Regions from separate parts of the Pseudomonas sp. PL-6 genome, predicted to be linked through region 3. Evidence: predicted binding sites of a transcription regulator. Region 3 holds the regulator's gene; each other region holds the start of a gene.
The links. Region 3 encodes FliA, which starts transcription of late flagellar genes. Its sites were predicted from a motif close to CTAAAGTTTNNNNNNNNNNNGCCGNTAA; they were not measured.
Positions count from the first base shown of each region.

Region 1: a site for FliA is predicted at 3,484-3,511, ahead of ACW9UL_RS16705 (flagellar protein MotY). Genes of this name have one in related genera too.
Region 2: a site for FliA is predicted at 1,592-1,619, ahead of ACW9UL_RS09965 (methyl-accepting chemotaxis protein). Genes of this name have one in related genera too.
Region 4: a site for FliA is predicted at 1,469-1,496, ahead of motA (flagellar motor stator protein MotA). Genes of this name have one in related genera too.

Region 1 covers NZ_CM134189.1:3,884,812-3,892,427, reverse strand. The annotation lists gene ACW9UL_RS16725 (thiolase family protein) at 1-870, shown strand, start outside; gene ACW9UL_RS16720 (bacterioferritin-associated ferredoxin) at 1,078-1,296, opposite strand; gene rnt (ribonuclease T) at 1,631-2,305, opposite strand; gene pyrC (dihydroorotase) at 2,302-3,348, opposite strand; gene ACW9UL_RS16705 (flagellar protein MotY) at 3,544-4,491, shown strand; gene ACW9UL_RS16700 (argininosuccinate synthase) at 4,600-5,817, shown strand; gene gloA (lactoylglutathione lyase) at 5,911-6,303, shown strand; gene ACW9UL_RS16690 (PA3496 family putative envelope integrity protein) at 6,364-6,543, opposite strand; gene nth (endonuclease III) at 6,650-7,288, opposite strand; gene ACW9UL_RS16680 (electron transport complex subunit E) at 7,285-7,616, opposite strand, start outside.
Region 2 covers NZ_CM134189.1:2,134,783-2,142,398, forward strand. The annotation lists gene ACW9UL_RS09950 (PAS domain-containing hybrid sensor histidine kinase/response regulator) at 1-343, shown strand, start outside; gene ACW9UL_RS09955 (hypothetical protein) at 461-640, shown strand; gene mddA (methanethiol S-methyltransferase) at 688-1,449, shown strand; gene ACW9UL_RS09965 (methyl-accepting chemotaxis protein) at 1,634-3,259, shown strand; gene fabB (beta-ketoacyl-ACP synthase I) at 3,383-4,603, opposite strand; gene fabA (3-hydroxyacyl-[acyl-carrier-protein] dehydratase FabA) at 4,615-5,130, opposite strand; gene ACW9UL_RS09980 (response regulator) at 5,344-7,239, opposite strand; gene ACW9UL_RS09985 (NAD(P)H-dependent glycerol-3-phosphate dehydrogenase) at 7,523-7,616, shown strand, end outside.
Region 3 covers NZ_CM134189.1:2,008,762-2,016,377, reverse strand. The annotation lists gene ACW9UL_RS09385 (chemotaxis protein CheA) at 1-1,766, opposite strand, end outside; gene ACW9UL_RS09380 (protein phosphatase CheZ) at 1,780-2,568, opposite strand; gene ACW9UL_RS09375 (chemotaxis response regulator CheY) at 2,588-2,962, opposite strand; gene fliA (RNA polymerase sigma factor FliA) at 3,040-3,786, opposite strand; gene fleN (flagellar synthesis regulator FleN) at 3,783-4,613, opposite strand; gene flhF (flagellar biosynthesis GTPase FlhF) at 4,710-6,020, opposite strand; gene flhA (flagellar biosynthesis protein FlhA) at 6,032-7,616, opposite strand, start outside.
Region 4 covers NZ_CM134189.1:608,413-616,028, forward strand. The annotation lists gene ACW9UL_RS02695 (HDOD domain-containing protein) at 1-1,432, opposite strand, end outside; gene motA (flagellar motor stator protein MotA) at 1,550-2,401, shown strand; gene motB (flagellar motor protein MotB) at 2,405-3,400, shown strand; gene rsgA (small ribosomal subunit biogenesis GTPase RsgA) at 3,439-4,470, opposite strand; gene ACW9UL_RS02715 (class I SAM-dependent methyltransferase) at 4,561-5,352, shown strand; gene orn (oligoribonuclease) at 5,384-5,926, shown strand; gene queG (tRNA epoxyqueuosine(34) reductase QueG) at 6,020-7,093, opposite strand; gene ACW9UL_RS02730 (NAD(P)H-hydrate dehydratase) at 7,154-7,616, shown strand, end outside.

The DNA.
Region 1 (7,616 bases), 1.9 Mb from region 3:
TCCGGCTGCAGCGAGATCATCGTCGCCGGTGGCGTCGAGTCCATCACCATGACCCTGAAAAGCATGAACATGGACAAGCTGTTCAACCCGCTGCTGCAGCAGGAAAATCCCGGCATCTACTACCCCATGGGCAAGACCGCCGAGATCGTCGCCAACCGCTACGGCATCAGCCGCGAGGCCCAGGACGCCTATGCCCTGCAGAGCCAGCAGCGCACCGCGCGCGCCCAGGCCGAGGGGCTGTTCGCCGACGAAATCGTACCGATGGCGGTGAAGTACCAGGTCGAGGACAAGGCCAGCGGCGAGAAGCGGATCGTCGACGGCGTGGTCGAGGCGGACGACTGCAACCGCCCGGACACCAGCCTCGAATCCCTGGCCGCGCTGCAGCCGGCTTTCGATCCGGCCGGCAGTGTCACCGCCGGCAATGCCTCGCAGCTTTCCGACGGCGCCTCCATGACCCTGGTGATGAGCCTGGAGAAAGCGCTCGAGTTGGGCCTGACGCCCAAGGCGTATTTCCGTGGCTTCACCGTGGCTGGCTGCGAGCCCGACGAGATGGGCATCGGCCCGGTGTTCTCGGTGCCCAAGCTGCTCAAGGCCAAAGGCCTGACGGTCGACGACATCGACCTGTGGGAGCTCAACGAAGCCTTCGCCTCGCAGTGCCTGTACTGCCGCGACAAGCTGGAGATCGACAACGCCAAGTACAACGTCAACGGCGGCTCCATCTCCATCGGCCACCCCTTCGGCATGACCGGCTCGCGCCAGGTCGGCCATCTGGTGCGCGAGCTGCAGCTCCGCCAGCTGCGCTACGGCATCGTTACCATGTGCGTTGGCGGCGGCATGGGGGCGACGGGGCTGTTCGAGGCTTATCGCTGAGTCCAAGGTTCTTCGCCCCAACGAAAACCGGATCCTCGATCCGGTTTTTTATTGGCCTGGCGTATGCCGCATGCAATCGGGACGCCTGCCCCGGATTGCATCCGGGCTACGGGTGCGCGTTTTCAGCGGCCTTGGCGGGGGTACCAGGGATGGCAGGGCATAAAAAAACCGGATCGCCGATCCGGTTTCTTATGCGAGCGGGCTGACTCAGGCAGCGACGAAGCCGGCGGGGTAGGCCAGGGCGGCCTGGCTGCTCTGCACTTCGCCGATGGTTTCGCGGACCACCTGCTTGGCCAGGCAGGCGCACTTGCCGCACTGGCTAGCGATGCCAAGGGTGCTGCGCACTTCACGGTAGCTGCAGCAGCCTTCATAGACCGCGTCGCGGATTTGCGTATCGGTGACACCTTCACAGAGGCAGACGTACATAAGCAAGGCTCGTCTTGGTGGATCTGTTTGATGCGACGGATACTAATGTTAATGAGAATGCTTGTCAAAGAACTCTTGCAAATGCCCGCACTAGAGACCTGGCTGGCTGACGAACGGTTGCCGCCGTGGCGGCCGCGGCCAGGAAAAATCCGGAAGAGTTTTTGACTGCGCCTGGCGCCGGCCGGCAGCCGGCAAAAGGGTCGAGTGGTCGGGGCGGGTGGTGCGCATCACTGGGCTGCAGCCTGCGAGGCCGGGCGGCCAGACGCGATGGGGCATCGGCAAAAAAACCGGCGCGAGGCCGGTTTCTGGTGGGGACTGATTGCCGCGCAACGGCTTAGTGGTCGAACTCGTCCCAGCCGCCCATTTCCTTCCAGCGGTTGACGATGCCGCAGAACAGCTCGGCGGTCTTCTCGGTGTCGTAGCGCGCCGAGTGCGCCTCCTTGCCGTCGAACTCGATGCCGGCGGTCTGGCAGGCCTTGGCCAGTACGGTCTGGCCGTAGGCGAGGCCGGCCAGGGTGGCGGTGTCGAAGCTGGAGAAGGGGTGGAAGGGGTTGCGCTTGATGCCGCAACGGGCCACCGCGGCGTTGAGGAAGCCCAGGTCGAAGCTGCTGTTGTGGCCGACCAGGATGGCGCGCTTGCAGCCGGCCGATTTGATCGACTTGCGCAGGCCCTTGAAGATCTCGCCGAGGGCGTGCTCTTCGCTCACCGCCATGCGCAGCGGGTGATCCAGCTTGATCCCGGTGAACTCCAGCGCCGCCGCCTCGATATTGGCGCCTTCGAACGGCTCGATGCGGAAGAAGTGGGTGTGATCCGGGTAGAGGAAGCCGCTCTCGTCCATGGCGATGGTGGTTGCGGCGATCTCCAGCAGGGCGTCGGTGGCGCAGTTGAAACCGCCGGTCTCGACGTCCACCACCACCGGCAGGTAGCCGCGAAAGCGCGCCGCCATGGGCGTGCGCGGGCCGGACGGCAGGCTGGGATCGAGTTCGTCGTCGTAATGCTCTTCGCTCACGCCTGGCCCTCCAGCAGCTTCCAGCGCAGGGTTTCGCCGGCGCGCAGGGGGATCACCGTCTGCTCGCCCAGCGGCAGGCTGGCCGGGGCGGTCCAGTCCTGGCGCACCAGGGTAATCGAGTCGCTGTTGCGCGGCAGGCCGTAGAAGTCCGGGCCGTGGCAGCTGGCGAAGCCTTCCAGCTTGTTCAGTGCACCGCGCTGCTCGAAGGCCTCGGCGTACAGCTCGATGGCGGCATAGGCGGTGTAGCAGCCGGCGCAGCCGCAGGCGGCTTCCTTGGCGTGCTTGGCGTGCGGCGCCGAGTCGGTGCCGAGGAAGAACTTGCGGCTGCCGCTGACGGCGGCGTCGAGCAGGGCTTCCTGGTGCACGTTGCGCTTGAGGATCGGCAGGCAATAGAAGTGCGGGCGGATGCCGCCGACCAGCATGTGGTTGCGGTTGTACAGCAGATGATGGGCGGTGATGGTGGCGCCAACGTTGGCCGGCGCGGCCTCGACGAACTGCACCGCGTCGCGGGTGGTGATGTGCTCGAACACCACTTTCAGCGTGGGGAAGCGCTCGACCACACGGCGCAGGTGCTCGTCGATAAAGGCCTTCTCGCGGTCGAACACGTCGATCTCGGCGCGGGTCACCTCGCCGTGCACCAGCAGCGGCATGCCCACCTCGGCCATGGCTTCCAGCACCGGGAAGATCTTGTCGATGCTGGTCACGCCCGAATCGGAGTTGGTGGTGGCGCCGGCCGGGTACAGCTTGGCGGCGTGGACGAAGCCGGCGGCCTTGGCCTGGCGCACGTCCTCGGGGCTCGTGTTGTCGGTGAGGTAGAGCACCATCAGCGGCTCGAAGCGGCTGCCGGCCGGGCGTGCGGCCAGGATGCGCTGGCGATAGGCGTCGGCCTCGGCGGCGTTGCGTACCGGCGGTACCAGGTTGGGCATGATGATGGCGCGGGCGAAGGTGCGCGCGACGTCGCCGACGGTGTGCGGCAGCACCGCGCCATCGCGCAGGTGAATGTGCCAGTCATCGGGACGCAGGAGAGTCAGGCGGTCGGACATGGGAGCTTCCAGGCGGGTAAAACGTGAGCGGAATGCTACCGGAAACCGCCGGAAAATGCGCTGTGGGCGGGACGGACGACGTCGCGCCGGCGGATTTTGCGTGCCGACACGAGCGGTGCGCGAAGCAATTCGCCCCTACAGTTTTTCGCCAAGGCACCGATACCTAGGGAGAACCGTGTATTCGTGGAGCCCGTCGTGCGCCAGCCCCGTCTTGTCCTTCCCTGTCTGCTGGCCGGCCTGGCCCTGAGCCTGCCGGCGCACGCCGTCAGCTTTCAGACCCGCCTGGAACAGGTGGAATGGAAGGTCGAGGGCGATCAGTTCGAGTGCCGCCTGAGCCAGCCGATCAGCCAGTTCGGCAGCGGCGAGTTCGTGCGCCGTGCCGGCGAGCAGGTGACCTTCCGCCTCAAGGCGCGTGAACGCTGGCTCGGCGCCGGCTCGGCGACCCTGCTGGCGGCGGCAGCGCCCTGGCAACCGGGGCGCGGCGACATCCACCTGGGCGTGGTCAGCGTCGGCAACGGCGAGGTACCGTTCAATAGCTCCCATGAGCAGGGCGCGCGGCTGCTGACCGGTCTGCTGGAAGGGCGCAGCCCGCTGGTACGCCACCGCACCCTCAACGGCGGCGACAGCCTCGAGGTGCGCCTGCTGCCGGTGAAGTTCCACAAGGCCTACGAGGACTACCAGGCCTGCACCGCCAAGCTGCTGCCGGTCAACTTCGAGCAGATCCGCCAGGCGCAGATCGGCTTTCCCGGCGGCGGTATCGAGCTGGACGCCATGGCCCGCGCCAAGCTGGACATCGTCCTCGACTTCATCAAGGCCGACCCCAGCATCAACAGCTTCCAGATCGACGGCCACGCCGACAACAGCGGTAACCGCCTGACCAACCGCGACCTGTCGCGCCGGCGCGCCCTGGCGGTGCAGGAGTACCTGGTGGCCGGCGGCGTGCCGGTGGAGCAGATCACCCTGCGTTTTCATGGCGAGCGCTACCCGCTGGTACCCAACAACAACGAGGCCAACCGCGCCAAGAACCGCCGCGCCACCCTGCGCCTGGATCGCCTGCCGCCGGCCGAGGTCGCGCCGCCGAGCACGGCGCCTGACGCTGCGCCGAGCGCCCCGGCCGATCCGGCCGGCAGCACGCCGTCCTGAGGCGAAAAACGGCGTCGCTTCGTCGTCACAAGCTGTCGCGCCCCTGTAAATTGGCCCGCAGGGTCAGTAGAATCACGGGTTTTACCGTACAACCCGTGGAGTGATGGCATGGCGGACGTCAAAAAGGTAGTTCTGGCCTATTCCGGTGGCCTGGACACCTCGGTGATCCTCAAGTGGCTGCAAGATACCTATAACTGCGAAGTGGTGACCTTCACCGCCGACCTCGGCCAGGGCGAGGAGGTCGAGCCGGCCCGTGCCAAGGCCCAGGCAATGGGCGTCAAGGAAATCTACATCGACGACCTGCGCGAAGAGTTCGTCCGCGATTTCGTCTACCCCATGTTCCGCGCCAACACCATCTACGAAGGCGAGTACCTGCTGGGTACCTCCATCGCCCGTCCGCTGATCGCCAAGCGCCTGATCGAGATCGCCAACGAGACTGGCGCCGACGCCATCTCCCACGGCGCCACCGGCAAGGGCAACGACCAGGTGCGCTTCGAGCTGGGCGCCTACGCACTGAAGCCGGGCGTGAAGGTCATCGCCCCCTGGCGCGAGTGGGACCTGCTGTCGCGCGAGAAGCTGATGGACTACGCCGAGAAGCACGCCATCCCGATCGAGCGCCACGGCAAGAAGAAGTCGCCGTACTCCATGGACGCCAACCTGCTGCACATCTCTTACGAGGGCGGCGTGCTGGAAGACACCTGGACCGAGCACGAAGAAGACATGTGGAAATGGACTGTCTCGCCTGAGGCAGCTCCGGACGCACCGACCTATATCGAGCTGACCTACCAGGCCGGTGACATCGTCGCCATCGACGGCAAGGCCATGACCCCGGCTCAGGTGCTGGCCGAGCTGAACCGCATCGGCGGCGAGAACGGCATCGGCCGTCTGGACATCGTGGAAAACCGCTATGTCGGCATGAAGTCGCGCGGCTGCTACGAGACGCCCGGCGGCACCATCATGCTGCGCGCCCACCGCGCCATCGAGTCGATCACCCTCGACCGTGAAGTGGCCCACCTGAAAGACGAGCTGATGCCGAAATACGCCAGCCTGATCTACAACGGTTTCTGGTGGAGCCCGGAGCGTCTGATGCTGCAGCAGATGATCGACGCCTCCCAGGCCAACGTGAACGGCGTGGTGCGCCTGAAACTGTACAAGGGCAACGTCATCGTCACCGGCCGCAAGTCCGACGACTCGCTGTTCGACGCCAATATCGCCACCTTCGAAGAAGATGGCGGCGCCTACAACCAGCAGGACGCGGCCGGCTTCATCAAGCTCAACGCCCTGCGCATGCGCATCGCCGCCGGCAAGGGCCGTAAGCTGATCTGATAGACTGCTTGCACCGTGTCAGAGGAACCCCGGCCACGAGCCGGGGTTTCTTTTTAGGGCCGAGATCACGGCCAATCGTTGAGGAGAAACCTGATGAGACTGCTGCATACCATGCTGCGCGTCGGCAACCTGGACAAATCCATCGCCTTCTACACCGAAGTGCTGGGCATGACCCTGCTGCGCCGCAAGGACTACCCGGACGGCGAGTTCACCCTGGCCTTCGTCGGTTACGGCGACGAGGCGCACAACAGCGTGATCGAACTGACCCACAACTGGGGCGTGGACAGCTACGAGCTGGGCACCGGCTACGGCCATATCGCCCTGGAAGTGGCCGACGTCTACAAGGCCTGCGAGGACATCCGCTCGCGCGGCGGCAAGATCACCCGCGAACCGGGGCCGATGAAGCACGGTTCGAGCATCCTGGCCTTTGTGGAAGATCCGGACGGCTACAAGATCGAGCTGCTGTCGCCGTCGCGCAAGGACTGAGGTTATCGCCGCCACGAAAAAGCCCCGCATTGTGCGGGGCTTTTTTATCCGACTCGACCGTCAGATGTCGAAGTCGTACTCGGCCAGCTGCTTGTGCAGGCGTCGCTCTTCGAGGAAGTTGTCGATGATGCGGCGCTTGGTCAGGTTGGTCTTGGCGACTTCCACCGCAGGCTCGGCATCGTCCGATTCTTCCGCGACAAAGTCTTCGTCCAGTTCGAGGTCTTCTTTGTCAGTGCTCATATGTTCCACTCCAGGCTCCGGGGCCATTTGCGCACCTTATAGCGGCAAAAATAGAGCGGGTAAAAAAGATTTTTTCAATCGGATGATCGCCCGGATCAATGGTCGATCAATCGTCCGAGGTCTTCGCCTTGTACTCGCACAGATCCTCGATGCGGCAGGCGCCGCAGCGCGGTTTGCGCGCGGTGCAGACGTAACGGCCATGCAGGATCAGCCAGTGGTGGGCGTCGAGCAGATAGTCCTTGGGCACGAACTTGAGCAGCTTCTTCTCCACCTCCAGCACGTTCTTGCCGGGGGCGATGCCGGTGCGGTTGCTGACCCGGAAGATATGGGTGTCCACCGCCATGGCCAGCTGGCGGAAGGCGGTGTTGAGCACCACGTTGGCGGTCTTGCGGCCGACGCCCGGCAGGGCTTCGAGGTCTTCGCGGTTGTCCGGCACCTGGCTGCCGTGCTTCTCGATCAGGATGCGACAGGCCTCGATGACGTTCTTCGCCTTGCTGTTGTACAGGCCGATGGTCTTGATGTACTCGCTAAGCCCTTCGACACCCAGCGCATGGATGGCCTCCGGGGTGTTGGCTACCGGGAACAGCTTGGCGGTGGCCTTGTTGACGCTGACGTCGGTGGCCTGGGCCGACAGGGTGACGGCTACCAGCAGCTCGAAGGGCGTGCTGTAGGCCAGCTCGGTCTTCGGCTCCGGGTTGTCCTCGTGCAGACGGCGGAAGATTTCCAGGCGTTTGGCAGCGTTCACTCGATCACTCCGGTCACTCGCACGCGACGGCTTGGCGCGGGCGCCTCGGGGGCGGCGGCCTTGGCCCGCTCGGCCAATACCTGGTCGATGCGGTTCTTGCCGGCGATCAGCAGGCCGAGGACGATAAAGGCGCCCGGCGGCAGGATGGCCAGCAGAAAACCCTTGTAGTCGCTGACCAGGGTGATCTGCCAGTCGGCCGCAACCGGGCCGAACAGCAGGTGCATGTTGGCCAGCAGGGCGCCGGTGCCGAGCAGCTCGCGGGCGGCGCCAATCAGCACCAGCACCGCGCCGAAGCCCAGGCCCATCATCAGGCCGTCGTAGGCGGCGC
Region 2 (7,616 bases), 130 kb from region 3:
CCTGGTCGGCGAGTTCGTCTGCGAGCGTCTGGCCGGCTGGGGGCTGCACACGCGCCTGTGGTGCGACGCCGAGCAGGCCAGCGCGGAGCTGCTGGCCGATCCCTACGCCTGGGACCTGGCGATCATCGACCAGTGCATGCCGCGCCTGACCGGTCTGCAACTGGCGCGGCGCCTGCTGGCCGCCCGCGCCGATCTGCCGATCGCCCTCTATACCGGCTTCAGCGAGCGTCTCGAGGAGGCCGAGGTGCTGGCCCAGGGCGTGCGCGCGCTGCTGCACAAGCCGCTGGACCAGGGCCGCCTGTACGCCTGGCTGAGCGCCCAACTGGCGGCTGATACCCGCTGATACTCAAGGCATACAAAGGCGCAGCACGGCGCCATCGTGGCGATACAGGGGCTCGGCAAGCTGGCCTCAGGGCTCGGCAACAGCCTGCAGCCCCCAACCACCACGAGGCAACATCCCATGAAACTCCCATTCTTCACCCCCGGGCGCATGAGCCCGAGCCAGGCCGCCGGCGAGACGGCGCCGCGCCAGCACGGCGCCGCGCGCCGCCGCAAGGCGTGCGCCGCCGGCGACCGCATGCTGTGCATCTACCTGGCGCAGAACCCCGAACTGACGCGCCGCTACATGGAACTGAACTGATTGCCTAGACGAACATCAGGCGCGCGCCCGCGCATCGAGGACTCCTCATGAAACGCCTTGCCATTTTTATCTACGGCCTTGCCTGCTACGCCCTGTTCCTGGCCACCTTTCTCTACGCCATGGCCTTCGTCGGCAATCTGCCGGCGGCGCCGCGTACCATAGACGGTGAACCGCTGTTGCCCCTGGCCGACGCCTTGGCGATCGACCTGTTGCTGCTGACCCTGTTCGCCGTGCAGCACAGTGTGATGGCGCGCCCGGCCTTCAAGGCCCTGTGGACGCGAATCATCCCGGCCGAAGCGGAGCGCAGCACCTACGTGCTGTTTTCCAGCCTGGCGCTGATCGCCCTGTTCTACTTCTGGCAGCCGCTGGGCGGGATGATCTGGGAGATCGACAACCGCAGCGGGCGCCTGCTGCTCAACGCCGGCTTCGGCTTCGGTTGGGCGCTGGTGCTGTACAGCACCTTCCTGATCAACCATTTCGACCTGTTCGGCCTGCGCCAGGTGTGGCTGCAACTGCTCGGCCGGCCCTACACCGCGCTGCCGTTCCAGACCCCGGGGGTTTACAAGCTGGTGCGCCACCCGCTGTACCTGGGCTGGTTCTTCGCCTTCTGGTGCACGCCGCAGATGAGCGCCACCCACCTGCTGTTTGCCCTGGCCACCAGCGCCTACATCCTGCTGGCCATCGTCTTCGAGGAGCGCGACCTGCTGCGGGCGTATCCGCAGTACCGCAGCTATCGTCAACGGGTGCCGATGCTGCTGCCGCGCCTGCGCGGCAAGCGCAAGGTAGAGGAGCTGGAGGAGGCGGCCTGAAGCATCCGCTCGCCAAACGAAGGCGCCCCGCGGGGCGCCTTCGGCATGTGTGCAGAAAATTTTCGTGCGCCCCATCAAGCGTCCAAGGCACGAGCCGATACAAGGGAAATTAAGTAGTTAGCTGAATCTCTTCAGACCTGCAGTCAGGAATGGCGGTGGGTTGCCGACAACAGGAGCACCATCAATGTCGCTGCGTAATCTTGCCATCGCCCCGCGGGCGGCCCTGGGTTTTGGACTGGTGGCACTGCTGGTGCTGCTGCTCGGCGCCTTCTCTCTGTTGCAGATGGCGGAGATGCGCAAGCAGTCCACCGAGGTCGACGAAAACTGGCTGCCCAGCGTGCTGGCGCTGGCCGAGGTGAGTCAGGACGCGCTGCGCCTGCGCGCCATCACCCTGCGCCTGATGCTCAACCGCGAACCGGAGCAGGTGCAGAACAACCTGCGCCTGGCCGAGGAGCTGCGTGCCATGCTCGCCAAGGCGCAAACGGCTTACGAGCAGCGCATCACCACCAGCGAGGAACGTCGTCTCTACGACGACTTCAAACGGGCCGAGACGGCCTACCTGCAGGAGCAGGGGCGGATAGTCGAGGCGGTGCGCCGCGGCGATTTCGATGCCGCGATCGCGGTCGCCGGCGGCGTGCTCAACCAGCACGCCGATGCCATGGCCCGTGGCCTGCGCGAGCTCTCGGAACTCAACCGCAACGCCGCTTCGGCCGCGGCGCAGCGCGCCGGCGCGGTATTCGAGTCGGCGCGCGCCTGGGTCATCGGCATGCTGCTGCTGGCGGCCCTGGCCACCGTGGCGCTGGCGCTGCTGCTGACCCGCAGCATCGTCGCGCCGCTGACCGAAGCGGTGCGGGTAGCCGAGGTGGTGGCTTCGGGCGATCTGACCCAGTCGATCCAGGTGCTCGGCAACGACGAGCCGGCGCGCCTGCTGGCGGCGCTGAAAAGCATGCAGCAGAGCCTGCGCAGCACCATCCAGAGCATCGCCGACTCCTCCAACCAGCTGGCCTCGGCGTCCGAGGAGCTGCACGCGGTGACCGAGGACTCGAGCCGCGGCCTGCACCAGCAGAACACCGAGATCGAACAGGCCGCCACTGCGGTCAACCAGATGACCGCGGCGGTGGAGGAGGTGGCGCGCAACGCGGTGAGCACTTCGGAGGCCTCGCGCGAGTCCAACCAGGTCGCCCAGCAGGGCCGCGAGCAGGTGCGCCAGACCGTCAGCTCGATCAGTCAGCTGGCCGAGGACGTGAACAGCACCTCCGGGCAGGTCGAGCAGCTGGCCGAGCGGGTGCGCGAGATCAGCAAGGTGCTCGACGTGATCCGCTCCATCGCCGAGCAGACCAACCTGCTGGCGCTCAACGCCGCCATCGAGGCCGCGCGGGCCGGCGACGCTGGCCGCGGCTTCGCCGTGGTCGCCGACGAGGTGCGGGCGCTGGCCCATCGCACCCAGCAGTCGACCCAGGAAATCGAGCAGATGATCGGCGGCATCCAGAGCGGCACCGACCAGGCCGTGGGGGCGATGCACAGCAGCAACGGCCGCGCCCGTTCCACCCTGGAGGTGGCGCAGGCCGCCGGCACGGCGCTGGAGCAGATCGCCCAGGCGATCGCCTCGATCAACGAGCGCAATCTGGTGATCGCCAGCGCCTCGGAAGAGCAGGCGCAGGTGGCGCGCGAGGTGGACCGCAACCTGGTCAACATCCGCGACCTGTCGCTGCAGAGCTCGGCCGGTGCCAACCAGACCAGCGCCGCCAGCCAGGAGCTGTCGCGCCTGGCGGTGGACCTGAACAGCCTGGTGGCGCGCTTCAAGGTCTGAGGCCGACAGGGGGGCTGCCGGCGAGCCAGGCTGATCGTCGGTAAGCCGGCTCCCACAAGGGTTTCTGATGCCGCAACGAAAACGGCGCCCACAGGCGCCGTTGTCTTTACTGCCGGGCAGCTGTCACTTGCCGGCCCAGCGCTTGAGCACCAGGGTGGCGTTGGTGCCGCCGAAGCCGAAGCTGTTGCTCATCACGGTGTCGAGCTTGGCGTTCTCCACGGTCTTGAGCTGGATCGGCAGGTCGGCCAGTTCCGGATCGACTTCCTCGATGTTGGCCGAGGCAGCGATGAAGTTGCCTTCCATCATCAGCATGCAGTAGATCGCTTCCTGCACGCCGGCGGCGCCCAGGCTGTGGCCGGACAGGCTCTTGGTCGAGCTGATGGCCGGCGCCTTGTCGCCGAACACCTCGCGCACCGCGCGGCTTTCGGCGACGTCGCCGACCGGGGTGGAGGTGCCGTGGGTGTTGAGGTAGTCGATCGGCGTGTCGACGGTGGCCAGGGCCTGCTGCATGCAGCGCACCGCGCCTTCGCCGCTCGGTGCGACCATGTCGTAGCCGTCGCTGGTGGCGCCGTAACCGACGATTTCGGCGTAGATCTTCGCGCCGCGGGCCAGGGCGTGTTCCAGCTCCTCGACCACCACCATGCCGCCGCCGCCGGCGATGACGAAACCGTCACGCTTGGCGTCGTAGGCGCGCGAGGCCTTGTCCGGGGTTTCGTTGTACTGGGTGGAGAGGGCGCCCATGGCGTCGAACAGGAAGCTCTGGCTCCAGTGTTCTTCTTCGCCGCCACCGGCGAACACCACGTCCTGCTTGCCCATCTGGATCTGTTCCATGGCGTGGCCGATGCAGTGAGCACTGGTGGCGCAGGCCGAGGAGATCGAGTAGTTCACGCCCTTGATCTTGAACGGCGTGGCCAGGCAGGCGGAGACGGTGCTGCCCATGGTGCGCGGCACGCGGTACGGGCCGACGCGCTTGACGCCTTTCTCGCGCAGGATGTCGAGGGCTTCCATCTGGTTGAAGGTGGAGGCGCCGCCGGAACCGGCGATCAGGCCGGTGCGCGGGTTGGAGACCTGTTCCTCGCTGAGGCCGGCGTCCTTGATCGCCTGCTCCATGGACAGGTAGGCGAAGGCGGCGGCGTCGCCCATGAAACGGTAGACCTTGCGGTCGATCAGCTCTTCCAGGTTCAGTTCGACCGAACCGGAGACCTGGCTGCGCAGGCCCATCTCGGCATAGGACGGGTTGAAACGGATGCCCGACTTGCCGGCACGCAGGCTGGCGGCTACGGCTTCTTTGTCAGTGCCCAGGCAGGAAACGATGCCCAGACCGGTGATCACTACACGACGCATGTGCAAGTCCTTCAGAAACTGTCGGTGGAGGTGAACAGGCCGACGCGCAGGCCTTCGGCGCTGTAGATCTCGCGTCCGTCGACGCTGACGCTACCGTCGGCAATGCCGAGGATCAGCGAGCGGCTGATGGTGCGCTTGATATGGATGTTGTAGGTGACCTTCTTCGCCGTCGGCAGCACCTGGCCGAAGAACTTCACTTCGCCCGAACCCAGGGCGCGGCCGCGGCCGGGGTTGCCCTGCCAGCCGAGGTAGAAGCCGACCAGCTGCCACATGGCGTCGAGACCGAGGCAACCGGGCATGACCGGGTCGCCCTCGAAGTGGCAGCCGAAGAACCACAGGTCCGGATTGATGTCGAGCTCAGCGACGATTTCGCCCTTGCCGTGCTTGCCGCCGGTTTCGCTGATGTGAACGATGCGGTCGATCATCAGCATGTTCGGGGCGGGCAGTTGCGCGTTCCCCGGACCGAACAGTTCGCCGCGGCTGCAGGCGAGCAGGTCTTCCCGGGTATAGGCGTTTTGTCTTGTCATGCGAGCTCCTCAATTGTCCCCACGCTTCTAAGGCTGGGCGAATCGTCCTGGCCGGCCACGCCTGGTAGGCGTCTGCCGGCAGCCTAGTCATAGACTGTTGCGTTGTGGTGAAAGTCACAGCGCGGTGAGTACAGTTGTACTCCGCTGCCGCGGCCTTGTCACAGCCGCCGGCATTTCTCCTTGTAACCCCGCCACCGCGCCGCTGCCACTCGCCTATGGTCGGGGTGGCAGCCAGCGCTGCAGGATGTGTTGCAGATCCGCGCGCTTGAAGGGCTTGGCCAGGTAGTCGTTCATCCCCGCGGCCAGGCAGGCCTCGCGGTCGCCCTGCAGGGCGTTGGCGGTCAGGGCGATGATCGGTATCTGCTGGCCTCTGGCCTGCTGGCGGATCTGCCGGGTGGCTTCGTAACCGTCCATCAGCGGCAGCCGACAATCCATCAGGATCGCTGCGTAATCGTGCTGGGCGAAGCTGTGCAGCGCCTGCTGGCCGTCGCCGACCAGGCTGACCCGGTAACCCAGGCTGCGCAGCATGGCTTCGATCACCGTCTGGTTGACCGGGTTGTCCTCCACCAGCAGCACCGGTTGGCCGTCGCCGCCCGGCTTGAGGCTCTCGCTGGCCTGTTCCTGTTCGCTGCGCTGGCGGAACGGCAGGGGAATCTCCAGGGTGAACACCGAACCGGCGCCGACCTCGCTCTCGGCGCGCAGGGTGCCGCCCATGCGTTCGGCCAGGGTGCGCGCGATGGGCAGGCCGAGGCCGGTGCCGCCGTAGCGGCGGGAGATCGAGGTATCGGCCTGCTGGAAGGCGTCGAACATGTGCTCGAGGCGCTCGGCGTCGATGCCGATGCCGCTGTCGTGCACCGCGCAGGTGAACCACAGCACCTGCTCGTCCAGCGGTTGCCAGCGGGTTTCCACGCGGATGCCGCCATCTTCGGTGAACTTCAGCGCATTGCCGATCAGATTGACCAGGATCTGCCGGATGCGCGTGGGGTCGCCACGCATCTCCAGCTGCTCCAGCCCCGGCTGGCTGTCCAGTTGCAGCTGCAGGCCGCGCTGCTGGGCACTGTGCTGGAACACCTGGATCGAGCCCTGCAGCAGCTCCGGCAGGTTGAAGGGGATGGCCTCGAGCTCCAGCGCGCCGCGCTCGATACGGGAGAAGTCGAGGATGTCGTTGATCACCTTGAGCAGGTGCTCGGTGGATTCGGTGGCCAGCGCCGCGTACTCGGCCTGCTCGTCGTTGAGACTGGTGGTCTCCAGCAGCTGCAGCATGCCCAGTACGCCGTTCATCGGCGTGCGCAGCTCGTGGCTCATCATCGCCAGGAAGTCGGACTTGGCGCGGTTGGCCTGCTCGGATTCCTCGCGCGCCTGGATCAGTTCGGCGATTGCCTGCTGCTGCTCGCGGCCGCTGCGATCTAGGGCGCTGGCGAGGTCGTTGATGTGCCGCGCCAGGTCGGTCAGCTCGTCGTTGCCGCGCTCAGCCAGCGCCGGACGGTAGTCGCCGGCCTGGATGCGTTCCAGGGCCTGGCCCATGGCGCTCAGCGGCTGCGCCAGGCGGCGGGCCAGGCGGCGGGCGAGGAGGAAGGTCAGCAGCAGGGCCAGTAGCGACAGCACCCCGGCCTTGAACAGGATTTCCTGCTGGCGGGCGTTGAAGGTGTCGTTGGACATGCCCACCACCACCCGTCCCAGGTAGCCGTCGGCGAGCGCCTTGCCGTGCGGCACCGCGCTTTGCGCGCCGGCTGGCGGGCGCTGCAGGCGGATCGGCGCCTGGAACACCTCCACCTGTGGCGTGCTGTGGCCCTGTTCCTTGGGCCGCTCGACGTAGACCAGGATGTTGTCGTCGCGGTCGCGCACCTCGGCGAAGCGCACGTCCGGCGTGCTCAGGGTGGCGCGCAGCAGGTTTTCCAGGGTGCCCAGGTTGCCGTTGAGCACGCCGTACTCGCTGGCCGGCGCCAGCTGGTTGGCGATCAGCTGGCCGGTGTGGCCCTGCTCCTGGCGCAGGTCCTGCAGGCGGGTGAAGGTGAGAAAGCCGGTCAGCAGCAGGGTCAGCAGCAGGGCCGGGCCGACGCTGATCAGCTGGGTGCGCGTGTGGATGTTCCAGCCGCGGCGCTGGCTCATGGTCGTACTGTCCCTGTCGGAGTGCGGCGCTGCCGGCGGCTGTAGCGGGCAGGGCGGGGCAAGGGGCTGCCTGTGGGCACGGGTCGTCCTTGGCAAATTACGTCGAGCCGGCATGTTAACCGACCCGGCGCGCTTTGCCAGCGCCAGGCGCGCGCACTCTGCGCCATTTCGCGTTTGCCCGCCGGGGCCGATGCGGCCGGCGAACTTTTGCCCTGGCCGGTCACTCGCGGCTCCGTATAATGCCTGCAGACCGCCATCGCGCATGGCCCCATTCGGAAGTGTTATGACAGAGCTTCAACCCATTGCCGTACTCGGCGGCGGCAGCTTCGGCACCGCCCTGGCCAATCTGCTGGCGGAGAACGGCCAGCGCGTCCTGC
Region 3 (7,616 bases):
GGCATGATCGCCAGGGTCAGCGGCACCTTGATGATGATCTTCGAGCCCGCCCCCTTCTGCGAGAACACGTTGACCGTGCCGTTGAGCTGGGAAATCTTGGTCTTGACCACGTCCATGCCGACGCCGCGGCCGGACACGTCGGAAATCTCGGTCTTGGTCGAGAAACCCGGGGCGAAGATCAGGTTGTAGCACTCGAACTCGTTCAGGCGGTCGGCTGCATCCTTGTCCAGCAGGCCCTTCTCCACCGCCTTGGCGCGCAGCACGTCGGCGTCCATGCCCTTGCCGTCGTCGGTGATCGACAAGAGGATGTGGTCGCCCTCCTGCTCGGCGGACAGCACCACCCGCCCGCCGCGTGGCTTGCCGGCCTTCTCGCGTTCTTCCGGGGTCTCCACGCCGTGATCGACGGCGTTGCGCACCAGGTGCACCAGCGGGTCGGCCAGGGCCTCGACCAGGTTCTTGTCGAGGTCGGTTTCCTCGCCCACCAGCTCGAGGTTGATTTCCTTCTTCAGGTTGCGCGCCAGGTCGCGTACCAGGCGCGGGAAGCGACCGAAGACCTTCTTGATCGGCTGCATGCGGGTCTTCATCACCGCGGTCTGCAGGTCGGCGGTGACCACGTCGAGGTTGGACACCGCCTTGGACATGGCCTCGTCGCCACTGTTGAGGCCCAGGCGCACCAGGCGGTTACGCACCAGCACCAGCTCGCCGACCATGTTCATGATCTCGTCGAGGCGCGCGGTATCGACCCGCACCGTGGTTTCCGCCTCGCTGGCCGCCGGCGCCTTGTCCGCCGCGGGCGCCGGAGCTGCAGGCGGGCGGTGTGCGGCCGGTTCGGCCTTGGCCGCCGGCTTCGCCGCAGCCGGCTTGGCTGGGGCAACCGGGGCAGCCGGCTTGGCCACCGGAGCGGCAGCGGTCTCGCTGGGCGGGACGAACTTGCCCTTGCCGTGCAACTGGTCGAGCAGGGATTCGAATTCGTCGTCGGTGATCTCGTCGCTGCTCGCCGCCGCCACCGGGCCGGCCGGCGCTGGCGCTTCGACTGCACCGGCGAACTGGCCCTTGCCGTGCAACTGGTCGAGCAGCGCCTCGAATTCGTCGTCGGTGATTTCGTCGCCGGCCGGCGCCGCGACGGCCGCGACCGCGACGGCCGCGCCGACGGAGCTCTCAGCCGCCGCGGAGAACTGGCCCTTGCCGTGCAGCTGATCGAGCAGGGATTCGAATTCGTCGTCGGTGATCTCGTCGCTGGCCGCCACGCTGTCGCCGGCCGGCGCTTCGCCGAGGGCATCGAGCAGCTGCTCGAACTCGCTGTCGGTGATGTCGCCGGAGGCGGCGACTTCGGACTTCGGCGCGGCAGCAGGCGCCACGGCGGCGGGCTCGGCACCAGCCGGCTCGGCCAGCCGCGACAGCGCCGCCAGCAGCTCGGCCGACGCCGGGGTCGGCTCGCTGCGCTCGCGCACCTGGCCGAACATGCCGTTGACCGCATCCAGGGCTTCGAGCACCACGTCCATCAGCTCGGCGTCGACGCGTCGCTCACCCTTGCGCAGGATGTCGAAGACGTTCTCGGCGATATGACAGCACTCCACCAGCTCGTTGAGCTGGAGGAATCCCGCCCCGCCCTTGACGGTATGGAAACCGCGGAAAATGGCGTTGAGCAGGTTCATGTCGTCCGGGCGGCTTTCCAGCTCGACCAACTGTTCGGACAACTGTTCGAGGATCTCGCCGGCCTCTACCAGGAAGTCCTGGAGGATTTCTTCATCGGCGCCGAAGCTCATAGGGGGGAACTCCTTAGAATCCTAGACTGGACAGCAGGTCGTCGACATCGTCCTGACTGGAGGCGACGTCATCACGCTTATCGGCATGAATCTGCGGACCTTCACCCCGAGATGGCTCTTTTAATTTTTCCTGTTCGGCGCGCAGCTGCTCATGGTCGTGCTGAATGCCGGCGAAACGGTCGACCTGGCTGGCCATCAGCACCAGTTTGAGCAGGTTGCTTTCCACCTCGGTGACCAGCTGGGTGACGCGCTTGATCACCTGCCCGGTGAGGTCCTGGTAGTCCTGCGCCAGCAGAATGTCGTTGAGATGACCGGACAGCTTGCTGCTGTCGCGCTCGCTGCGGGCGAGGAACAGCTCGATACGCTTGGCCAGCTCACGAAAGCCCTCGGCGCCCATCTCGCGGCGCATGAAGCGGCCCCATTCGGCGCTGAGGCTCTGCGCTTCGTCGCTGAGGTCGTTGACCAGCGGTGCGCTCTGCTCGACCAGGTCCATGGTGCGATTGGCCGCCTTCTCGGTCATGGTGACCACGTAATTCAGGCGCTCGGTGGCATCGGCGATCTGCGACAGCTCCTGGGCGTGCGGCATGCGCGGATCGAGCTGGAAGTTGACGATGGCGTTGTGCAGCTCGCGGGTCAGCTTGCCGACCTCGTGGTACAGCCCGCGGTCGCGGACCTTGTTGAGCTCGTTGATCAGTTGTACCGCGGCGCCGAAGTTGCCTTTTTCCAGGCTGTCGACCAACTCGCGGGCGTTGCTTTTCAGGGTCGACTCGAGGTCGCCCAAGATGGAGTCATCGTGTTCCATAGCACCCTCGCGGCCGACATCAGCCGTTGACCCGCTCGAAGATCTTCTCGATCTTTTCCTTCAGCACCTGGGCGGTGAAGGGTTTGACCACATAGCCGTTCACGCCGGCCTGGGCCGCCTCGATGATCTGATCGCGCTTGGCCTCGGCGGTGACCATCAGCACCGGCAGGTGCTTGAGGCGCTCGTCGGCGCGCACCGCACGCAGCAGGTCGATGCCGGTCATGCCGGGCATGTTCCAGTCGGTCACCAGGAAGTCGAAACTGCCGCTCTGCAGCATGGGCAGCGCCGAGGTGCCATCGTCGGCCTCTGCGGTGTTGGTGAAACCCAAATCACGCAAGAGGTTCTTGATGATCCGTCGCATCGTCGAGAAATCGTCAACGATGAGGATTTTCATGTTCTTGTCCAAGTCGACCTCCGTACAGTCCCAAACGTATTGCACACGCAATGACGTCCTTTAATCGTGAAACCGACTCAGCTGGCGCGCCACTCGCCCAGGCGCGCACGCAGACGCGCGGCGCACTGGCTGTGCAACTGGCTGACGCGCGACTCGCTGACCCCCAGCACTTCGCCGATTTCCTTCAAGTTCAGTTCTTCATCGTAATACAGCGCCAGCACCAGACGTTCGCGCTCCGGCAGACCGGCGATGGCCTCGGCCAATGCCGCCTGGAAGCGTTCGTCTTCGAGGTCCCGCGAAGGTTCGAGGTGGGTGTGCCCGGCGTCTTCGTGCAGCCCGCCGTGCTCGCCGTCCTGCAACAGGTCGTCGAAACTGAACAGGCGGCTGCCCAAAGTGTCGCCAAGGATGCCGTAGTAATCTTCCAGACTCAATTGGAGTTCGGCCGCAACCTCCTGATCTTTAGCGTCGCGCCCGGTTCTCGCTTCCACGACGCGGATCGCGTCGCTGACCATGCGGCTGTTGCGGTGCACCGAACGCGGCGCCCAGTCGCCCTTGCGCACTTCGTCGAGCATGGAGCCGCGGATGCGGATGCCGGCGAAGGTTTCGAAGCTGGCACCCTTGCTGGAGTCGTATTTACGCGAGGCCTCGAGCAGGCCGATCATGCCGGCCTGGATCAGGTCGTCGACCTGCACGCTGGCCGGCAGACGGGCCAGCAGGTGATAGGCGATACGTTTGACCAGAGGCGCATAGCGCTCGATCAACTGGTGCTGCGAATCCTGCGCCTGCGCCTTGTTGTACATACGAAGTCCAGAAGCTGCTGTCATACGGCGCTGTCTGCCGTCGGTTGCTGCACCAGACGTTCGACGAAAAACTCCAGATGGCCGCGGGGGTTGGCCGGCAGCGGCCAGGTATCGACCTTCTGGGCTATCGCCTTGAACGCCAGGGCGCACTTGGATCGTGGGAAGGCTTCGTAGACGGCGCGCTGCTTCTGCACGGCCTTGCGCACGCACTCGTCGTAGGGCACGGCGCCGACGTACTGCAGGGCGACGTCGAGGAAGCGATCGGTCACCTTGGTCAGCTTAGCAAAGAGGTTGCGCCCTTCCTGCGGGCTGTGGGCCATGTTGGCCAGCACGCGGAAGCGGCTGATGCCGTGGTCGCGGTTGAGCAGCTTGATCAGCGCGTAGGCATCGGTGATCGAGGTCGGCTCGTCGCACACCACCACCAGGATCTCCTGGGCGGCGCGGACGAAGCTGACCACCGCATCGCCGATGCCGGCGGCGGTGTCGATCACCAGCACGTCGAGATTCTCGCTGATCTCGCTGAACGCCTGGATCAGCCCGGCGTGCTGCATCGGCGAGAGGTTGACCATGCTCTGCGTGCCGGACGCCGCCGGCACGATGCGGATGCCGCCCGGCCCCTGCAGCAGCACGTCGCGCAGGTCGCACTCGCCGCTGATCACATCGGCCAGGGTGCGCTTGGGCGCCAGCCCCAGCAGAACGTCGACGTTGGCCAGGCCGAGGTCGGCGTCCATCAGCATCACCCGCCGACCGAGATCGGCCAGGGCCATGGACAGATTCACCGACACATTGGTCTTGCCGACGCCACCCTTGCCGCCGGTCACCGCGATCACCTGTACGGGATGCATACCCATGTTTTCTACACACCTTGTCTAACTTCGACTTGGCCATCCGGCCGTTCACTCCGGCGACGGCGTCGCCCGAGGGTGCAACATTCTCTTCTCGCTGCCTCAGCCGGCGCGTCGCGCCGGGCTCTGGTAGAGCCCGGCGAACAGCTGCGCCATGGCGTCCTCGCTCGGCTCCTCGGCGGCCTGCAGGCCCACCGCGCGGCTGACCAGTTGGTGGCTGCGCGGCACCTGCAGATCGTCCGGAATCCGCGGGCCGTCGGCGACATAGGCTACCGGCAGATGCTGGCTTATAGCCAGACCTAAAGCCTCGCCCAGGCTGGCGGCTTCGTCCAGCTTGGTCAGTATGCAGCCTGCCAGGCCGCAGCGCTTGTAACTATGGTAGGCGGCCTTGAGCACTTGGCTCTGGCTGGTGGCCGCCAGGACCAGGTAATTCTTCGCCTGCAGGCCGCGCGCCGCCAGGCTCTCCAGCTGCAGGCGCAGCGCCGGGTCGTTGCCCGGCAGACCGGCGGTGTCGATCAGTACCACGCGTTTCTTCGCCAGTGGCGCCAGGGCCTGCAGCAGCGACTGGCCAGGGTCGACCTGGGTCACCGACACGCCGAGGATGCGGCCCAGGGTCTTGAGCTGCTCCTGCGCGCCGATGCGATAGCTGTCCATGCTGACCAGGGCGACCTGCTGCGCGCCGTGCTTAAGCACGTAACGGGCCGCCAGCTTGGCCAGGGTGGTGGTCTTGCCCATGCCGGCGGGGCCGACCAGGGCGATCACCCCACCCTCTTCCAGCGGCTCGATTTTCGGCGTCTTGATCGCGTGAGCCAGGTAGGCCAGCAGCATGCGCCAAGCCTGGCGCGGCTCGGCGACGTCAGCGACCTTGTTCAGCAGCGCCTGCGACAGCTCGGCAGACAGGCCCATGCGCTGCAGGCGGCGCCAGAGGTTGGCCTGTTGCGGGCGGCGGGTCTGCAGCTGGCCCCAGGCGATGGAGCCGAGCTGCATTTCGATCAGTTCGCGCAGGCCGTGCAGTTCGAAGCGCATGGCGTCCAGCGCGCGCGGATCGACCGCAGGCTGCACCGGTGCAGGCTCGGCCGGGCGCTGCGGCTTGACCGGGGTGGCCGGCAATTCCGGCGCCACCAGCGACTCGTTGGCGAACAGCTGGCGATCCTTGCCGGCGTCCTGCTCGGCACGGGTGGCCAGTTCGGCCTGGGCGCTGGCGATGCGCGCCTGGGTCTTGCGCAGCTCGGCTTCCAGGGCCGGGTTCGGCCGTACCGGCGCCGGCGTCACCTGGTAATCCAGCGCAGCGGTCAGCTCGACGCCGCCGGCCACCCGGCGATTGCCGATGATCGCGGCATCGGCGCCCAGCTCGTCTCGCACCAGTTTCATGGCGGCCCGCATATCGGCGGCGAAGAAGCGTTTGACCTGCATGACCCTTTACCTCAGTTCTGGCCCACAGTGGCGACTATGGTGACCTGCTTGTTGTCCGGAATTTCCTGGTAGGCCAGCACGTGCATGCTGGAGACCGCCAACCGCGCGAAGCGCGACAACATCGCCCGAATCGGCCCGGCCACCAGCAGGATCACCGGCTTGCCGAGCATTTCCTGGCGCTGCGCCGCTTCCACCAGGGAACGCTGCAGCTTCTCGGCCATGCCCGGTTCGAGGAGGATGCCATCCTCGCTGCCCTGACCGGCCTTCTGCAGGCTATTGAGCAATATCTGTTCCAACCTGGGCTCGAGGGTGATCACAGGCAGCTCCGGCTCTAGTCCCACGATGCTTTGCACGATGGCGCGGGCCAGCGACACACGAACGGTGGCGACCATCGCGGCGGGATCTTGACTCTTCGGCGCGACGTTGGCGATCGCCTCGGCGATGGTGCGGATGTCGCGCACTGGTACCTGCTCCTGCAGCAGCGCCTGCAGCACCTTGAGCAGGGTCGACAGCGACACCAGCCCCGGCACCAGTTCCTCGGCCAGCTTCGGCGAGCTCTTGGCCAGCAGCTGCATGAGCTGCTGCACTTCCTCGTGTCCCAGCAGCTCGTGGGCGTGCTTGTGCAGGATCTGGTTGAGGTGGGTGGCGACCACGGTGCTGGCGTCGACCACGGTATAGCCCAGCGACTGCGCCTGGTCGCGCTGGCTGGGGTCGATCCACACCGCCTCCAGGCCGAACGCCGGATCCTTGGCGGCGATGCCGTTGAGCGGGCCGAACACCTGGCCGGGGTTGATCGCCAGCTCGCGGTCCGGGTAGACCTCGGCCTCGGCCACGCTGACGCCCATCAGGGTCAAGCGGTAGGCGTTGGGCGCCAGGTCGAGGTTGTCGCGGATATGCACCGAGGGCATGAGAAAGCCCATCTCCTGCGACAGCTTCTTGCGCACCCCCTTGATCCGCGCCAGCAGCTGCCCCCCCTGGTTGCGATCGACCAGCGGAATCAGCCGGTAGCCGACCTCCAGGCCGACCATGTCCACCGGGGTGACGTCGTCCCAGCCCAGCTCCTTGACCTCCTGCGCCTTCTGCGCCGGCAGCAGCTCCTGCTGGCGCTGCACTTCCCTGACCTCCTCTTCCTTGGTCTTGCGCTGCTTGTTGGCGATCCAGTAGGCGGCGCCGGCGGCCACCAGGCCCAGGCTGATAAAGGAGAAATGCGGCATGCCGGGCACCAGGCCCATGGTGATCATGATCGCCGCCGCCACCGCCAGCGCGCGCGGCGAAGCGAACATCTGCCGATTGACCTGGGCGCCCATGTCCTCGGAGGTGGACACCCGGGTCACCATCACCGCGGCGGCGGTGGACAGCAGCAGGGAGGGAATCTGCGCCACCAGGCCGTCGCCGATGGTCAGCAGGGTGTAGACCTTGCCCGCCTCGGCGAACGGCAGGCCGTGCTGCAGCACGCCGATGGCGATACCGCCGATCAGGTTGATGAAAAGAATCAGCAGGCCGGCGATGGCGTCGCCGCGGACGAACTTGCTGGCACCGTCCATCGAGCCGTAGAAATCGGCCTCCTGGGCCACCTCGCTGCGGCGCTTCTTGGCC
Region 4 (7,616 bases), 1.4 Mb from region 3:
GGCCGCCCTGGTCGGCGACCAGCAGCATGACCACCCGGCCATTGCTGGCCAGCGAGCGCAGCAGCAGGTGTTCGCCGGGGAACAGCGCCTTCAGGCTGCCCGGCAGCAGGGCGGAGAACTGGGCGATATTGGCCGGGCTCAGGCGCAGCTGACCGGGTTCGGCGAGCAGCCGGCGCAGCACCTGGCTGTGCGCCGGGTCCAGGCTCAGGGCGCTGGCGCCCGGCTCCAGCCCCGCCTGCTGCTGGGCCTGCAGGCGGCTGTGCTGACGATCGGCGAGTAGCAGCAGTACCCGGTTCAGGCCGCAGGCTTGCACGGCGTCGCGGGCGCAGGCGGTCAGCTGCAGGACGTTGGCGAAGGCGCTGGGCTCAGCCAGCAGGCGGGCGCAGTGCTGGCGCCAGGCGTCGAGGGCGTCGCTTCTGGGCGCCGGCGCCGGGCTGCGTGACGGGTTGAGGCGACGGGCGTCCCAGGGCCAGAGCAGGGCCTGGGCCGGGTGCCAGGGCTGGGCGTCGTGGTTCAGGCGGGCGCTGCTCACCGCGTGTCGGTGCACTTCCTGCTGCACCTCGGCCAGCGGCAGCTGCAGGTAGAGCCCGGTCAGGCGCTGCCAGCGCAGGCTGTGCGGGGCGTTCCAGGCCTGGTGCGCCGACAGCGCCAGGCCGTTGGCCAGCAGCACGCAGTTGCTCGGCTGGGTCAGCCAGCGGCGCAAGGGGATGTCGGCATCAAGCAACTGCTGCTGGTGCAGCGGGTGCTGGTTGTCGCGGGCGATATGCAGCGCCTTGACCAGCAGGCGGCGGTCGCGCTCCAGCAGGCGGTAGCCCTGCACTATCCACTCCGGCAGGCGCCAGCGTTCGGCCAGTTGCAGGCACAGCTGCAGCAGCGGTACGCCGAGCAGCTCCTGCTCCACCTTGGTCGGCCGCTTGCCCTTGACCAGGACGCGCTGCTCCCAGGCCTCGAACAGCTGCGGATGGGCACATAGCAGCGGCCAGAGCGGGGCGAGAAACAGCAGGCTGCAGCCATGCAGTTCGTTCCACAGGCGCGCCAGACGTGCGCCGAACAGGCCGCGCGCCTGTTGGCTGGCATGCTGGCTGATCAGCAGGAGTTGGCGCAGGGCCAGCGGGATTTCCCCTGCCGGCAGGGCGGGGGCCTGGTTGAGCAGGGTTTCGCAGCGCTTCAGGCCGAGGCGGGCCAGCGCCGTCTCCAGGCTGTCGGCCGGGTCGCTGAGGGTGCCGCCGGCCTGGTTGGCCTCGCGCAGCACCTGCAGGGCAAAGGTCGGGCTGAGTTCGATCGCCTCGGCGATCTCGCCCCAGGTGCGACGCCCGTCGCCGAGGGTGCGCCGCAGGCGTGCATGCTGCTCCTGCTCGATCGGCAGGGGCAGCTTGGCCAGCTGGTGCAGCCAGGCGTCGAGGGTGCGTGGCAGGGGCTTTGGCGTCGACATGTGAGTTGAGCCGAACTGGCTTTTGACCTTAACTGGCTATAGTCTGGCGTATAAGTTCCGATAATTAGAAGGGTTGTTTTTAATAACCCTCTCTCTTGGCTCTGCAAGCACTCTTCTATGGCAAAAATCATCGGCATCATCGTGGTTCTGGGCTGCGTCTTCGGCGGCTTCGTCCTGTCCGGCGGGCAGTTCATGGCGCTCGTTCATCCCTACGAAGTGCTGATCATCGGTGGTGCGGCGCTGGGCGGCTTCCTCCAGGCCAACCCGGGCAGCATGTTCATGACGGTATTCAAGAAGTCGGTGAGCATGTTCGGCACCCGCTTCACCCACACCTATTACCTGGAAGTGCTCAAGCTGCTCTACGAGATCCTCAACAAGAGCCGCCGCGAAGGCATGATGGCCATCGAGGCGGACATCGAGGACCCCAACGCCAGCCCGATCTTCAGCAAGTACCCAGGTGTGCTCAAGGACGCGCGGATGACCGCCTTCATCTGCGACTACCTGCGCATCATGTCCTCCGGCAACATGGCCCCGCACGAGCTGGAGGGCCTGTTCGACATGGAACTGGCCAGCCTCAAGGAGGATGTGGAGCACCCCGCCCATGCGGTGGCCAAGGTCGCCGACGGCCTGCCGGCCATGGGTATCGTCGCCGCGGTGCTGGGCATCGTCATCACCATGTCGATCCTCGCCGAGGCGGACAACGCGCAGATTGGCGAGAAGGTCGCTACCGCGCTGGTCGGCACCTTCCTCGGCATCCTCGCCTCCTATGGCTTTTTCGGCCCGCTGTCGGTGGCGCTGGAGCACGACGCCAAGGAGGAGGTCAACCTTTACGAGGCGATCAAGGCGACCCTGGTGGCCTCGGCCTCGGGCATGCCGCCGAGCCTGGCGGTGGAGTTCGGCCGCAAGGTGCTGTTCCCGGCGCACCGGCCGAGCTTCACCGAGCTCGAACAGGCCATGCGCGGCAACTAAGCCATGGAAAACAACCAGCCGATCATCGTCAAACGCGGCAAGAAGCGCGCCGGCGGGCACCACGGCGGCGCCTGGAAGATCGCCTTCGCCGACTTCGCCACGGCCATGATGGCGTTCTTCCTGGTGATGTGGTTGATGTCCTCGGCCACCCCGGAGCAGAAGAAGGCCATTTCCGGTTACTTCCAGGACCCCATCGGCTTCACCGAGAGCGCCAGCCCGCACGCCATCGATCTCGGCGGCACGCCGACGCCGGCGCCGGATCGCACCCTCAATCCGGAAATCCAGGATCAGCCCGACAGCCAGGACGTGGAGATCGACGCCGACCAGGTCGAGACCCTGGCCGACAAGCTGGAGCGCGAGCGCCTGGAGCTGCTGCTGCAGGAACTGCAGAACAAGGTAGACGAGAACCCCGAGCTGCAGCGCTTCAAGGACCAGATCCTGTTCGAGATCACCCAGGACGGCCTGCGCATCCAGATCATGGACGCCGAGAACCGGCCGATGTTCGCCCTCGGCAGCGCCGAGCTGCAGCCCTATTTCGAGGACATCCTGCTGGCCATGGCCGACACCATTCGCGCGGTGCCGAACAAGATCAGCGTCAGCGGCCACACCGACGCCAAACCCTTCGTCGGTCGCGGCGATTTCGGCAACTGGGAGCTGTCGGCCAATCGCGCCAACGCTGCGCGGCGCACCCTGATCGCCGGCGGCTATGCCGACGAGCAGGTGGCGCGGGTGGTCGGTTACGCCTCTTCGGCCCTGTTCGACCGCGACGACCCCTTCAATCCGGTCAACCGGCGCATCGACATCATCGTGCTGACCAAGAAGGCGCAGCGCGCCATCGAGGGTGAGCAGGGCAGCGACGAAGCGCCGCCGGCACCTGCCGAGGCCGCACCGGCGGCGCCCGGCGCGACCGACGAGCCGCTGCCGGGCGAGCAGGTGCGCGAGCGCTTGAACATCTTCGAGGACGGCGCGCTGCAGTTCGATCGGCCGGTCGACCAGTAGGCCTCGGCCTCCCGCTTACTGGCGCAGGTCGGCGCCGCTCAATACTCGTCTTCGGGCAGGCTGGCGAGGATATGCCGGTAGCTGGCCATGCGCTGCGGCTGGATGCGCCCTTCCTCCAGGGCCAGGAGCAGCGCGCAACCCGGCTCGCGGTCGTGCTTGCAGTCGCGGAAGCGGCAGCGCCCGAGCAAGTCGTGGAATTCGATAAAGCCGGCTTCCACGTCATCCCTGCTGACGTGGCCGAGACCGAATTCGCGGATGCCGGGCGAGTCGATCAGCTGGCCGCCGCCGGGAAAGTGGAACAGCCGCGCGGTGGTGGTGGTGTGGGTGCCCTTGCCGGTCAGCTCCGACAGCGCGCCGACGCGGGTATCGACCCCGGGCAGCAGGCTGTTGACCAGCGACGACTTGCCCACCCCTGACTGGCCGACGAACACGCTGACGTGGCCGTCCAGGCGCTTCTTCAGCTGCTCCATGCCGTCGCCCTGATGAGCCGAGACCTCCAGCAGCGGGTAGCCGAGCTGGCGGTAGACGCCGAGCAGCGCGTTAAGCGCCACCTCGTTCTTGGTGTCGATCAGGTCGGCCTTGTTCAGCAGCAGCAGCGGGCGGATGCCGGCATGCTCGGCGGCCACCAGGTAGCGGTCGATCAGGTTGGCGTGCGGCTCGGGCAGCGGGGCGAAGACGATGACGATCTGGTCGACGTTGGCCGCCACCGGCTTGAGCGCGCCGCGCATGTCCGGCCGGCACAGCTCGCTGCGCCGCGGCAGCTGGGCGACTATCACGCCGTCGCCCTGGTTGCCGGCGCGCCACACCACCTGGTCGCCGGTGACCAGCGCTGGCAGGTTGGCGCGCAGGTGGCAGCGGAAGGTCTGGCCAGCCAGCTCGCCCTGCAGCGCCTCGATCTCCACCTGTACGCCGAAGTGGGCGATCACCAGGCCGGTCTGCTCCGGGCCCAGGTCGCCGCCTTCCAGGGCCTCGACGGCGCGCGATTCGCGCTTGGCGGCGCGGGCCGCGCGTTCGCCCTGGATCTTTTCGATGCGCCAGCTCTGGCGGCGGTTGAGTTGGCGTTTGGCCATGGGGATTCCGAGTGGGTAGAGTTGCCGGGAAACAAGCCGCGCGAGTTTAGCATGGGCACCGCGGCCTCGATTTGACCTTCAGGGGGCGGGATGGACGAACGCGAAGGGGCGCTGCAGCGGCCGTGGCGCCGGGTAATGCTGGCCCAGGGGCTGGCCGTCGTCCTGCTGCTGGCGGCGGTCTACGGGCTGGCGCTGCTGTCGTCGCTGCGCCTGCCGCTGTGGCTGGCGGCGCTGGCGCAGGGGGCGCTGGCGGCGGCCATCGGCTGGCGCCTGGGGTTGTCGCGCTGGTGGCTGGGGATCAACCTGGCCTTCCTGCCGGCGCTGTGGCTGCTGCAGCAGGCGGCGCTGCCGGGCTGGCTCTACCTGCTGGGCTTTGCCCTGCTGCTGCTGGTCAACTGGAACAGCCTGCACGAGCGCGTGCCGCTGAGGTACAGCGGCACGCGCGCGCGCCAGCAACTGGGCGATTGGCTGGCGGCGCGCGAGGCGCCGCCGCGTTTCGTCGACCTCGGTTGCGGCACCGCCGGCACCCTGCTGCACCTGGCGCGGCGCTTCCCGCGCGGACGCTTCGTCGGCGTCGAGAGCGCGCCGCTGCTGTTTCTCCTGGCCTGGCTGCGCTGCCTGGGGCAGGGCAACTGCAGCATCCGCTACGGGAGCCTGTGGCGTACCGAGTTGGCACCGTTCGACGTCGTCTACTGCTTCCTCTCGCCGGTGCCGATGGCGCGCCTGTGGGCCAAGGCGCGGGAGGAGATGGCGCCCGGCAGCTGGTTGATCAGCAACAGCTTCGCCATCCCCGGGGTGGCCCCAAATGCCGTGCGCGAACTGAACCAGGGGCGGCAGACGCAGTTGCTGCTGTGGCAGATCGGCGGCGCCGTAATCCGCTAGACTTGCCGCCTGAGCCAAGGAGCCGCACACCATGCAGAACCCCAACAACCTGATCTGGATCGACCTGGAGATGACCGGCCTGGAGCCGGAGCGGGACGTGATCATCGAGATGGCCACCATCGTCACCGACAGCGAACTGAACGTGCTGGCCGAGGGCCCGGTGATCGCCATCCACCAGAGCGACGCGGCGCTGGCCGCGATGGACGAGTGGAACACCCGCACCCACGGCCAGAGCGGCCTGACCCAGCGCGTGCGCGAGAGCCGCATCGACACCGCGGCGGCCGAGGCGCAGACCCTCGCCTTCCTCGAGCAGTGGGTGCCCAAGGGTAAATCGCCGATCTGCGGCAATAGCATCGGTCAGGATCGGCGCTTCCTCTACAAGTACATGCCCAATCTGGAAGCCTACTTCCACTACCGCTATCTGGACGTCTCGACCCTGAAGATTCTCGCCGGCATGTGGGCGCCGCAGGTCAGGGACAGCTTCCAGAAGACCGCCACCCACCAGGCGCTGGACGATATCCGCGAGTCCATCGCCGAGCTGCGTCATTACCGCGAGCATTTCCTCAAGGTCTGAGCCGGGCGCAGGGGGTTGTCGCCGGCAGGCTGGCGCTGAGCCTAGCGCAGTCCAGCTGCGGGGATGGCGCGTTGGGCTACGGCGCTGCGCGCCTCAACCCAACCCACGGTCCTGGTGCCGCGCCAGCGCCCACTCGACATGCTCGCGTACCAGTTCCGACGGATGCTCGCGCCTCGCCTGCAATGCCTCCAGCACCGGGATGGTCGAGGGCGCATTGCCCAGGCCGACCGCCAGGTTGCGCAGCCAGCGCTCGTAGCCGGCGCGGCGCAGCGGCGAGCCTTCGGTGCGGGCCAGAAACTCCTCTTCGCTCCACAGGAACAGCTCGGCCAGGCCGGCGTTGTCCAGGCCGTGGCGCGGCTGGAAGTCGCCCTGCGCGGTGGGGTGGGCGAAGCGGTTCCACGGACAGACGATCTGGCAGTCGTCGCAGCCGAACACCCGGTTGCCGATGGGCTCACGCAGTTCGACCGGAATCGACCCCTTCAGCTCGATGGTGAGATAGGAGATGCAGCGCCGCGCATCCAGCACATAGGGGCCGACGAAGGCGGCGGTCGGGCAGATGTCCAGGCAGGCGCTGCAGCGTCCGCAGTGCTCGCTGCCGTGCGGCGCATCGACCGGCAGCGGCAGGTCGACGAACAGTTCGCCGAGGAAGAAATAGCTACCGGCCTTGCGGTTGAGCACCAGGGTGTTCTTGCCGATCCAGCCGAGGCCGGCCTGTTCGGCGATGGCCTTTTCCAGCACCGGCGCGCTGTCGACGAAGGCGCGGTAGCCGAACGGCCCTATCGCCGCCTGGATGCGTTCGGCCAGTTGCTGCAGGCGCTTGCGGATCAGCTTGTGGTAGTCGCGGCCCAGGGCGTAGCGCGACACGTAGGCGCGCTCCGGCTCGGTCAGGCGCTGGGCCATCTGCGTATCGCCGGGCAGGTAGTCCATGCGCAGTGACACGACCCGCAGGGTGCCCGGCACCAGTTGCTCCGGGTGCGAGCGTTTGCTGCCGTGCGCGGCCATGTAGTCCATCTCGCCCTGGTAGCCGGCGGCCAGCCAGCGTTCGAGGTGCGCTTCGTGCTCGCCCAGTTCGACACCGGCGATGCCCACCTGCTGGAAGCCCAGCTCGCGGCTCCAGTCCTTGATCGACTGGGCGAGGGCGGGGAGATCGAGGGAGGAAACGGACATTGCAGGGCAACCGCAGGGGAGGTGGGTATAATTCTGCCAGACATCCGCCACGAGCGAGCCATGCGTCCGACACCTACCCCCTTGCCCTTGACTCTGCACAGTGCCGAACAGGTGCGCGCGCTGGACACCCGGCTGATCGCCGCCGGCACCCCCGGCTTCGAGCTGATGCAGCGCGCCGCCCATGCCGCCTGGCGTGCGTTGCGCCGGCGCTGGCCGGAGGCCGGTGAGATCACTGTGCTGGCCGGGCGCGGCAACAACGCCGGCGACGGTTACCTGATCGCCGCGCTGGCCCGGCGCGCCGGCTGGCGCGTGCGCGTGCTGGCGCTGGGCGAGCCGGCGGCGCTGGGCGGCGATGCCGCGCAGGCCCATGCCGAGGCGCAGGCCGCCGGCGTGGAGATCCGCCCCTGGAGCGAATGCGCGCCGCTGGCCGGCGTGCTGGTCGACGCCTTGCTCGGCACCGGGCTGTCCGGCGCGGTGCGCGAACCTTACGCCCAGGCCATCCGCCTGATGGGTGCCAGCGGCC